2 regions of the Bacillus sp. FDAARGOS_235 genome follow, and region 2 is predicted to be linked to the other one. Evidence: riboswitches for the same ligand, from Rfam matches in the RefSeq annotation. Region 2 holds a riboswitch; the other holds the start of a gene.

Region 1 (5,183 bases), 440 kb from region 2:
CAATGATTATTTTACGATTTTTTCAAGCTCCTCAAATGAAAGATCTACTGAAATTGAACCATCCTTTGTTTCTTTCTTAACTGCATCTGTTACTTCTTTTGAATGATATAATTCAATTACTTTTTTCAGTGTTGGATCGTCTTTATCTTTCGTACGAGCTGCGAAAATATTAATATAAGGCTTCGCATTTTCATTCTTTGGATCTTCTAAGAAAATAGGATCCTTCGCTGGATCTAATCCAGCTTGACCAGCCACACCGTTATTAATAACTGAAGCAGCTACATCTTTTAATACACGAGGTGTTTGCTGTGCAATAACCGGTGTAATTTTTAACTTCTTCGGATTTTCAGCGATACCACTTGGATCCCCAAATAGACCAAAATCTTTTTTAAGTTTCAATAACCCCGCTGCATCAAGAAGTTTTAATGCACGTGCTTGGTTCGTTGGATCATTTGGAATAGCAATTTCTGAACCATCTGGGATTTCATTTGCTTTCTTATATTTTTCAGAGAATAAGCCCATTGGTGCAATTTGTGTTGTACCGACAGCTGTAATATCTAACTTATGCTCCTTTTTAAATTGCTCTAAGAAAGCAATATGCTGGAATGAGTTTAATTCAATATCTCCATCAGCTAACGCTTTATTTGGCGTTGTATAATCAGAGAACTCAACCAGTTTAATTTTAATCCCTTCTTTTTCAGCTTTTTTCTTCAAAATTTCCCAAACGTCTCCATCCGTTCCAGTTACACCGACGCGAACTACTTTCTCTTTTGCTCCTGCACCTGTGTCTCCACCCGAGCAGCCGCTTAGTGCTGAAATTCCTACAATCGCTGATAATGCAAATGCTAAAATTTTCTTCATTTTCTTTTCCCCTCTTCCTTTTTATGATCTGCGTAAAAACACTTTCGCAAAGTAGTTTCCTAAATTTTGAGCTATCTGTACGAGAATAATAAGTAAAACGACCGTTACGAACATAACTGATGTATCAAAACGTTGATAACCATATGTCATCGCTAAGTCACCAAGACCACCACCACCGACAAGCCCAGCAACTGCAGAAAATTCAATTAAACCAACTGTCATAAACGTAACACCTAAGATCAATGGTGCTAACGCTTCTGGCACGAGAATTTCAAAAACAATTCTAAGTGGTGAAGCGCCCATCGCTTGTGCAGCTTCAATTACTCCTTTCGGAACTGAGACAAGATTTGTTTCAACCATTCTAGCAATACCAATAGATGCCACTAACGTCATTGGGAAGATTGCTGCCGCTGTTCCAATCGTCGTTCCGATCACGCTTCTTGTTAGTGGGCTTAAAGCTACTAAAAAGATAATGAATGGAACTGGACGAATTGTATTAATGATGACGTTAAGAATAGAAAAAACCCATTTATTTTCTAAAAAATTACCTTTTCTCGTTACATATAAAAGTAAACCTAGAGGTATACCAAGAATTATAGCGAATATAAGGGTTACAATTACCATTAAGAGGGTGTCCCCCGTCGCATCTAATATGCGAGGCCAAAATATACTCCAATCAACTCGCATGAGCTTCTACCTCCTTCAGCTTCACTTGCAGTCTTAAATGTTGTAATGCTTTTTGAATTTCCTTCTGTTCACCTTGCAATTCTACAAGAAGATTTCCAAATAGCACATTTTGAAGTTCAATAATATTTCCGTACAGTACATTTACATCGACGTTATAGTTTTTTGCGATATATGATAGTACCGGCTGTCCTGTCTCCTCACCAGTAAAAGTTAAGCGATAAATCTGACCACCATTTTGAATTTTCGCTAGAACACTTTCTGGCAAGTGGTCATTAATAACAGAACGTACAAAGTTTTGAGTTGTCTTTGTTTTTGGTTGTGTGAAAACATCAAACAGTTTTCCTTCTTCAATAACTTTTCCCTTCTCCATTACAGCTACACGGTGACAAATTTCTTTCACAACATGCATTTCGTGTGTAATAAGAAGAATTGTTAAATTATATTCACGATTGACTTTCTTTAATAAGTTTAAAATCTCTGTCGTTGTTTCTGGATCTAAGGCTGATGTTGCCTCATCACATATAAGTATATCTGGTGATGTTGCAAGTGCCCTAGCAATCCCAACACGTTGCTTTTGTCCGCCTGATAACTGCTCCGGATAATAGTTTGCTTTATCTTCTAGCCCTACAAACTTCAGCAGTTCATTGACTCTTTCTTTTATTTCATTCTTTGGTACTTTCGCTAACTTTAATGGATAAGCAATATTCCCAAACACTGTTCTTGAATTAAATAAATTAAAACTTTGAAAAATCATCCCAATTCTTTGTCTAAGTTTCCGTAATTCTTTCGTTGATAAGGATGTAATATCTTTATCATCTATTGAGATCGTTCCTGCAGTCGGTCTCTCTAACATGTTTACTAGGCGTAATAACGTACTCTTTCCAGCACCACTAAATCCGATAATGCCAAAAATTTCGCCCTTCTCAACTGATAATGTTACATCCTCCACAGCATGAACAGATTGCCCACCTGATTCATATACTTTACTTACGTTATTAAAAGAAATCATTTTCTTCCCTCCTATATGCTGTAAAAACTAGAAGTAGAGCTTTCGAGGTAAAATAAAAAGTGCTCTCCTTCTTATCAGTAATAAAAGATAAGAAGGAGAGCACTTATATGTACTCGTTCACATCTTCTCATCTTCCAAGCCTATAAAGACTTGCTGGAGTTAGCACGGTATTAAAAAACCCGTTGCTGAGGTATCGTAGGGCCAGTCCCTCCACCTCTCTGGATAAGAATGTATCGATTTAATTGTCGTTTAATTAATTCTCATTATAGAACTCAGAATAGTGAGAGTCAATACATTTTTTAGAAAAATATTAATTATTTCTTTATTAAAATTTTCAAATAAAAATTCATAATAAAATAGTAATCTTGAAGGTTATGTAAAATTCTTCTCCCTCATATTTTTTAAAAGGATTATTTTTTCTATGAATTGAATACTATTATTTGAATATGAAATCAGAGGAAGGTGAATATATGAAAACAGCTCTATTACTCGTTGATATCCAAAATGATTATTTTCCAAATGGAAAGATGGAATTGCGCAATCCGGTAGAAGCAAGTGAGTATGCCAGTGAGCTACTAAAACACTTTAGAATGAACGGCGGACCTATTTTTCATATCCAGCATGTAGCAATAAAAAATGATGCTACTTTTTTCCTACCTAATACAGAAGGTGTCCATATTCACGAGAATGTCCGTCCGCTTAGAGAAGAAACTGTTATACTCAAACATTATCCAAATAGCTTCCGAGAAACTAATCTTTTAGAACAATTACAACGTTTAGACATTGAACACATCGTCATATGCGGGATGATGACTCATATGTGTATTGATGCTACCGTAAGAGCTGCTTTTGATTTCGGCTTTCATTGTACCGTTATACACGATGCTTGTGCTACAAAAGATCTTTCTTTTAAGAATGCTACTATACCAGCTGTTTATATTCACAATACAATTTTGGCCAGTTTAAATGGAGTATATGCAAATGCAATGAGTACAGAGGAATTTTTGGTTACAAAAAAACACTCCATTCAGTGAGCAAAACCGAAAAGAGTGTTTCTTGTCAAACCATAGATTTTCTTTCAAATTGTATTATACAGGAAATTCTTAAAATGAATACTAAAAAATGTGACTAATAAATCAACTTTTCCCGTCACTTTATTTCTATTTACATGTTTATCCCGCTATTAATAGGGTTTAGCTCGTCCTCTTCGAATAATAGTAATATATGGGATTCTAATTTAAAAGGAGCTCTTCACATTCTGTGAAAAGCTCCTCTACTATTTCTTATAAAGTTTCAGAAGTAGTTTTTGCTTGCATGTGAAGTGCTAAGTAATCTGGGCCACCAGCTTTAGAGTCTGTACCAGACATGTTAAAGCCACCGAATGGTTGGTAACCTACGATTGCACCAGTACATCCACGGTTAAAGTATAAGTTACCTACGTGGAAGTCTTCACGTGCTTTTTCAATATGGTCGCGGTTATTAGAAACAACTGCTCCTGTTAAACCGTATTCTGTATTGTTTGCAATTGCAAGTGCATGATCGAAGTCTTTTGCTTTACAGAATGCTACTACTGGTCCGAAGATTTCTTCTTTCATTAAGCGAGCATCTTCTGCAACATCAGCAACGATTGTTGGTTGGATGAACCAGCCTTTAGAATCGTCTCCTTCGCCACCTGCTAGGATTCTACCTTCTTCTTTACCAATTGCAACATAGCTCATTACTTTATCGAATGCAGCTTGGTCATTAACAGGACCCATATTTGTACCTAATACAGCTGGGTTATCAACTGTTAATTCTTTTGTTAATTCAACAGCACGATTTAATACGTGATCATATACATCTTCGTGGATTACAGCACGAGAACATGCAGAACATTTTTGTCCTGAGAATCCGAATGCTGATGCAACGATAGATTTAGCTGCTAATTCAAGATCTGCTTCTTTATCAACAACGATTGTATCTTTACCGCCCATTTCAGCGATAACACGTTTTAACCAGATTTGACCTGGATTTACTTTCGCTGCACGCTCATAAATGCGGATACCTACATCACGAGATCCAGTGAAGCTTACGAAACGTGTACGAGGATGATCTACTAAGTAGTCACCAACTTCAGAACCATTACCTGGCACGAAGTTTACTACGCCAGCTGGTAAGCCAGCTTCTTCTAATACTTCCATGAATTTCGCAGCTACTACAGGAGTTGTACTAGCTGGTTTTAGTAATACTGTGTTACCAGAAACTAAAGCAGCTGTTGTCATACCTGCCATAATTGCGAATGGGAAGTTCCAAGGAGAAATGATAACACCTACTCCTAATGGAATGTAAGAGAAACGATTATATTCAATTGGACGGCTTTCTACTGGAATACCGTCTTTCAATTTCAACATTTGACGAGCATAATATTCCATAAAATCGATTGCTTCCGCTGTATCAGCATCTGCCTCATTCCATGGTTTACCTGCTTCTTTTACAAGGATAGCAGAGAACTCATGTTTTCTACGACGAACAATTGCTGCAGCACGGAATAAAATGTCTGCACGCATTTCTGGTTTTGACTTTCTCCAAGTTTGGAATGTTGCATCCGCTACTTGCATTGCTTTTTCAGCTAATTCACGGCTTGCTT
Region 2 (5,183 bases):
TACTTTGCTCTTATAAATGAAAACTATCCATTTACGATAACGCCTCCGTTTACATGTATCATTTGCCCCGTAACATAAGATGAATCGTCCGATGCTAAGTATACGTATGCTGGTGCTAATTCATATGGCTGACCAGGTCTTTGCATCGGAACATTGCTTCCAAACTGTGACACTTTCTTCTCACCAAAGCTCGATGGAATAAGAGGTGTCCAAATCGGGCCTGGCGCAACACCATTTACACGAATTCCTTTTTGCACTAACGATTGAGAGAGAGATCTTGTAAAAGCAACGATAGCTCCTTTCGTTGCAGAATAATCAATTAAAGTTTCATTTCCTTCATATGCAACGATAGACGCCGTATTTATAATGACATCCCCTTGTTTGAAGTGAGAAAGTGCTGCTTTCGTAACGTGAAAATAAGAAAAAATATTAATACGGAATGTTTTTTCTAGCTGTTCTGCTGTAATATATTCTAGTCCTTGCTGCGGATATTGCTGTGCGACGTTATTCACAACAATATTTAAACCACCTAACTGCGAAACAGTCTCTTCCACAATATCTTTACAATGTTGTTCATTACTTAAATCTCCCGGTAGTAATACACACTTTACACCTTCTTTTTCAACACGTTGTTTCGTCTCATTCGCATCCTCCTCCTCATCTAAATAAGCAATTGCAATATTTGCACCCTCTTTTGCAAAAGCGATGGAAACAGCTCGTCCAATCCCGCTATCTCCCCCTGTAATTAACACATTCTTCCCCTTTAACTTTTCACTTCCCTTATAATTGGGATCTTCAAACTGCGGAAGTGGATTCATTAATGATTCAATACCAGGCTGTTTATTTTGATGTTGGGCTGGCATTGTTAAAAAGCTTTTTTGCTGTGGCATAACTTCCTTCAGCTCCTTTTCCTTATCATGTGCACAATAAAAAATTACAATTCACACATAGTTTTACGATTAATATTCGAATTTAAGACACAAAATATGAATTGTTGTAAACTTTTTATACAAAACTATTGCAAAATAGTTAAAAAACGAATATTATATATAACTGTTGTGAAAATTATTCGTAAACAGAAAGGATGTTTATATGTTTAACCTTTCAAAACATAAAACTTCTATTAAAACTGAAATTATGGCAGGTATTATTACCTTCTTAACAATGGCATATATCATTGTCGTAAACCCTGTCATCCTTGGGGATGCAGGTGTTCCATTTGAACAAGCATTTACAGCAACAATTATCGCTGCTGTTGTCGGAACATTATTTATGGCGATCTTTACAAACTTACCAATCGCAATTGCACCAGGTATGGGATTAAATGCTTACTTCTCTTACTCTGTTGTAAAAGCTCATGAAGGCATGACTTTCGCAATTGCATTCTCTGCTGTATTCGTAGCAGGTATGATTTTAATTTTGTTATCATTCACATCTTTCCGTACAAAATTAATGGAAGCCATTCCTGAAAACTTAAAACACGCAATTACTGCTGGTATCGGACTATTTATCGCCTTTATCGGTTTACGTTTAACAGGTATCGTTACAAAAAACGATGCAAACTTAGTTGGACTTGGTGATCTTCACTCTGCTCCAGTTCTACTAGCATTAGCTGGACTTGGAATTACAATTGTCCTTATGTCTTTAAATGTAAATGGTGCGCTATTTATCGGCATGCTATTAACTGGTCTTATCGCTTTCTTCACAGGACAATTAACGTTCTCAAACGGTGTTACATCAATGCCTGGATTACCAGAAGGTATTATCGTATCAAATCCAATTACTGCTGTATCTGATGTAATTAACTACGGATTATACGGCGTTGTATTCTCATTCTTCCTTGTTACACTATTCGATACAACAGGTACACTACTTGGCGTTGCGCAACAAGGTGGATTTATGAAAGACGGAAAGCTTCCAAAAGCAGGACGAGCTCTTCTATCTGACTCATTCTCAGCAACAATCGGTTCTATGTTCGGAACAACACCATCAACAGCTTACATTGAATCTTCTGCTGGTGTTGCAGCTGGTGGCCGTACTGGTTTAACAACAGTTACAGTAGCTGTTCTATTCGCATTAGCAGCTTTCTTTGGACCATTAGTGAGCGCTGTATCTGGTGTATCAGCTATTACTGCACCATCACTAATTATCGTTGGTAGTCTTATGATGGGTTCAGTTCGCCACATCGATTGGGATTCATTTGATGAAGCATTCCCAGCATTCTTAGTAATCTTAAGCATGCCACTTACATCAAGTATCGCAACAGGTATCGCACTTGGATTTATTTCATACCCACTTATGAAAGTGGCAAAAGGTAAATTCCGTTCTGTTCACCCACTTGTGTATGTATTCGGAATCTTGTTCGCTTATCAATTGATATTCTTACCACATTAAAATCCCTCTTTCTGAGGGATTTTTTATTTTCAAAAAACATTTGACAACTGTACAGAATCATGGAATAATTCAAAATAGTTAAATATTCGATGTCTTATCAAGAGCAGGTGGAGGGATGAGCCCTACGAAGCCCGGCAACCGACCCATTTATGGGCACGGTGCTAATTCTTACAACACGTTGTGTTGAAAGATAAGAGTAATATGATAAGACGTCTTTTCTATATGAAAAGGCGTTTTTTATTTTCACTCCCTCCCCTCTCTTCTTAGTTTAGGAGGGATTTTTTTATGAAAAAATTGTGTTCCATCGTACTTATTTTTCTATTACTTACATTGACGGCTTGTACAAATGAACAAGATGCTATCTCTTCACAAAAGCAACAAACGGTGAAAAAAGTAACTACAACAGTTGAAAATCATTTACAAACAGAAATTCCAAAGCAAATAAAAAAGCCATTAAAAATCGCATTAATTATGCAAATGTCTATCGGAACTTTTTCCTCTCAATATATTGAGGGCGTCAAAAAACAAGTCGAGCTATTTGGCGGTAGTGTACAAGTCTACAATTCTGATAACGATTTAGCAAAAATGGCTGCAAATTTAGATACTGCTATTAATTCAAAAGTGGATGGTATTTTAATTGATCATGGCCGATCTGAAGCATTAAAACCTGGGGTAGAAAAAGCGTTACAGGCGAACATTCCCGTAGTCGCGTTTGATAACGATCTACGCTTACCAGGTGTAACGATTATTGATCAAGATGACTATAGTCTTGCATGGAAATCATTAAAAACGTTAGCAGAAGATTTGAATGGACAAGGAAATATCGCAGTCGTATGGGTTGGCGGATTTGCTCCAATGGAACGTCGTAACGTTATCATTGATGCTTTTTATAAACGGTATCCAAATATAAAAGAAGTTGCGCGATTCGGTACTGCTAGTAATAACACACCACTTGATACACAAACACAAGTAGAAGCTTTACTAAAAAAATATCCGAAAGAAGGAGATTTACAAGCCATTTTCGCTTCGTGGGATGAGTTTGCTAAAGGAGCTGTTAAAGCACTTGAACAAGCTGGTCGTACAGATATAAAAGTATACAGCATTGACTTAAGTAATGAAGATTTACAACTTATGCAAAAAGAAAACTCACCTTGGTCTGCTACGGCTGCAACGGATCCAGCTGAAGTAGGGAAAGTTCAAGTACGATTCTTATACAAAAAAATTGCCGGTGAACAAACGCCAGATATTTATTCACTAGAACCTTATTTAGTAAAGAAAAATAGTTTACCAAAAGAAAATATAACAATGGATCAATTATCAAAACATATAAACGGTTGGGGAGACTCGAAAGATGCGTATTCTCCTTGGATGAAAAAATTAGAGAAGGAGAAAAAATGATGACATTCTCTCTTCAAAACATTACACATTCTTATCATGCCGCTACACCTGTTCTAGAAGATGTTTCTATCCATATTCAAAAAGGAAAAGTTCATGCCCTACTAGGAATGAACGGTGCTGGGAAAAGTACTCTACTGAAAATAGCAACTGGTGAAATTCAACCAGTTGCTGGCGATATAAAAATTGATAATCAGTCTGTTTCCTTTCCTTCGCCACGCGATGCAAAAAAGCACGGTATTTCTTTCGTAACACAAGAAGTAGACCACGGACTTATTCCGGGATTATCTGTATTAGAAAATGTACTTATCGATCATTTAGCAATGCAAAATAAAGTACTATTTTCAAAGTCAAAATTAGTCGCACTCGCTAAACAACATTTGCAAACTGTACAGGCTGATTTAAATATTTTTGAAGATGTTTCAAACTGCTCATTACATGAAAAACAATTACTTCTTATCGCAAGAGCTTTATCCAACAATACAAATTATCTTTTATTAGATGAGCCTACTTCTTCTCTTGGACCGAAAGAAATTGAAACCTTCGGGCAACTATTAAAAGATTTAACATCAAAAGGAATTGGCATCATCTTAATTTCTCATCGTTTATCAGAGATTCGAAATTTCGCGGATGATGTAACTGTATTACATAATGGTAAAGTCGCACTTTCTGATGCGATTACAAAGGTTACAGATCAACAAATTGTAGAATCGATGACTGGAAAACAACTTACACTTCCTATTAATGCAGCACCAAAACGAGGGAACGAAGAATTCTTTAAAGTACAAGAACTTCCATTACACAAAAACCATTCTCCCCTTTCTCTCACCGTACGGAAAGGTGAAACTGTTGTGATATACGGATTAATTGGCAGTGGCAAAACAACACTTGCTGAAACGTTATTTGGTGCTCATCATACTTATCACGCAGAAATAAACGGTCAAAATATAACGATTAAAACACCGCGAGATGCGATTAAAGCGAAAATCGCACTTGTACCAGAAGAAAGAAGAAAACAAGGCGTATTTCTTTCGGAAGATATTATAAGCCACACGAATTTACACCAATCAGGTTGGAGACGAAAACAAACCGAATTAAATAATGCTACTGCGGCAATTTCTTCTTTCAGCATTTCACCGAATGACCCAAAAGCCTTTATTCATTCACTTAGCGGTGGAAATCAACAAAAAGTCTCGATTGCAAAGTGGCATGGATTCAAACCGAATCTCTTTCTTTTAGACGAGCCAACTAAAGGTGTAGACATAGCTGCAAAACAAGACATTTTTCAATTCATTCGTAACATTACTGAAAACGGGAGTTCCGTAATTTACTTCACAGGAGAACAAGATGAAGCACTACATATCGCTGATCGCATTCTTATACTGGCAAACGGA

The links. Region 2 has a riboswitch for S-adenosylmethionine ahead of A6J74_RS12985 (sugar ABC transporter substrate-binding protein). Riboswitches for the same ligand answer to the same signal wherever they lie in the genome.
Region 1: another riboswitch for S-adenosylmethionine. It lies ahead of A6J74_RS15155 (methionine ABC transporter ATP-binding protein); the one in region 2 lies ahead of A6J74_RS12985 (sugar ABC transporter substrate-binding protein).

Annotation. Positions count from the first base shown of each region.
Region 1 is NZ_CP020437.2:2,590,537-2,595,719, forward strand. Features, by position in the region: gene A6J74_RS15145 (MetQ/NlpA family ABC transporter substrate-binding protein) at 7-861, opposite strand; gene A6J74_RS15150 (methionine ABC transporter permease) at 883-1,548, opposite strand; gene A6J74_RS15155 (methionine ABC transporter ATP-binding protein) at 1,538-2,557, opposite strand; SAM riboswitch class I at 2,682-2,786, opposite strand; gene A6J74_RS15160 (cysteine hydrolase family protein) at 3,028-3,591, shown strand; gene pruA (L-glutamate gamma-semialdehyde dehydrogenase) at 3,841-5,183, opposite strand, start outside.
Region 2 is NZ_CP020437.2:2,148,779-2,153,961, forward strand. Features, by position in the region: gene A6J74_RS12975 (SDR family oxidoreductase) at 24-890, opposite strand; gene A6J74_RS12980 (NCS2 family permease) at 1,093-2,394, shown strand; SAM riboswitch class I at 2,486-2,591, shown strand; gene A6J74_RS12985 (sugar ABC transporter substrate-binding protein) at 2,680-3,792, shown strand; gene A6J74_RS12990 (sugar ABC transporter ATP-binding protein) at 3,789-5,183, shown strand, end outside.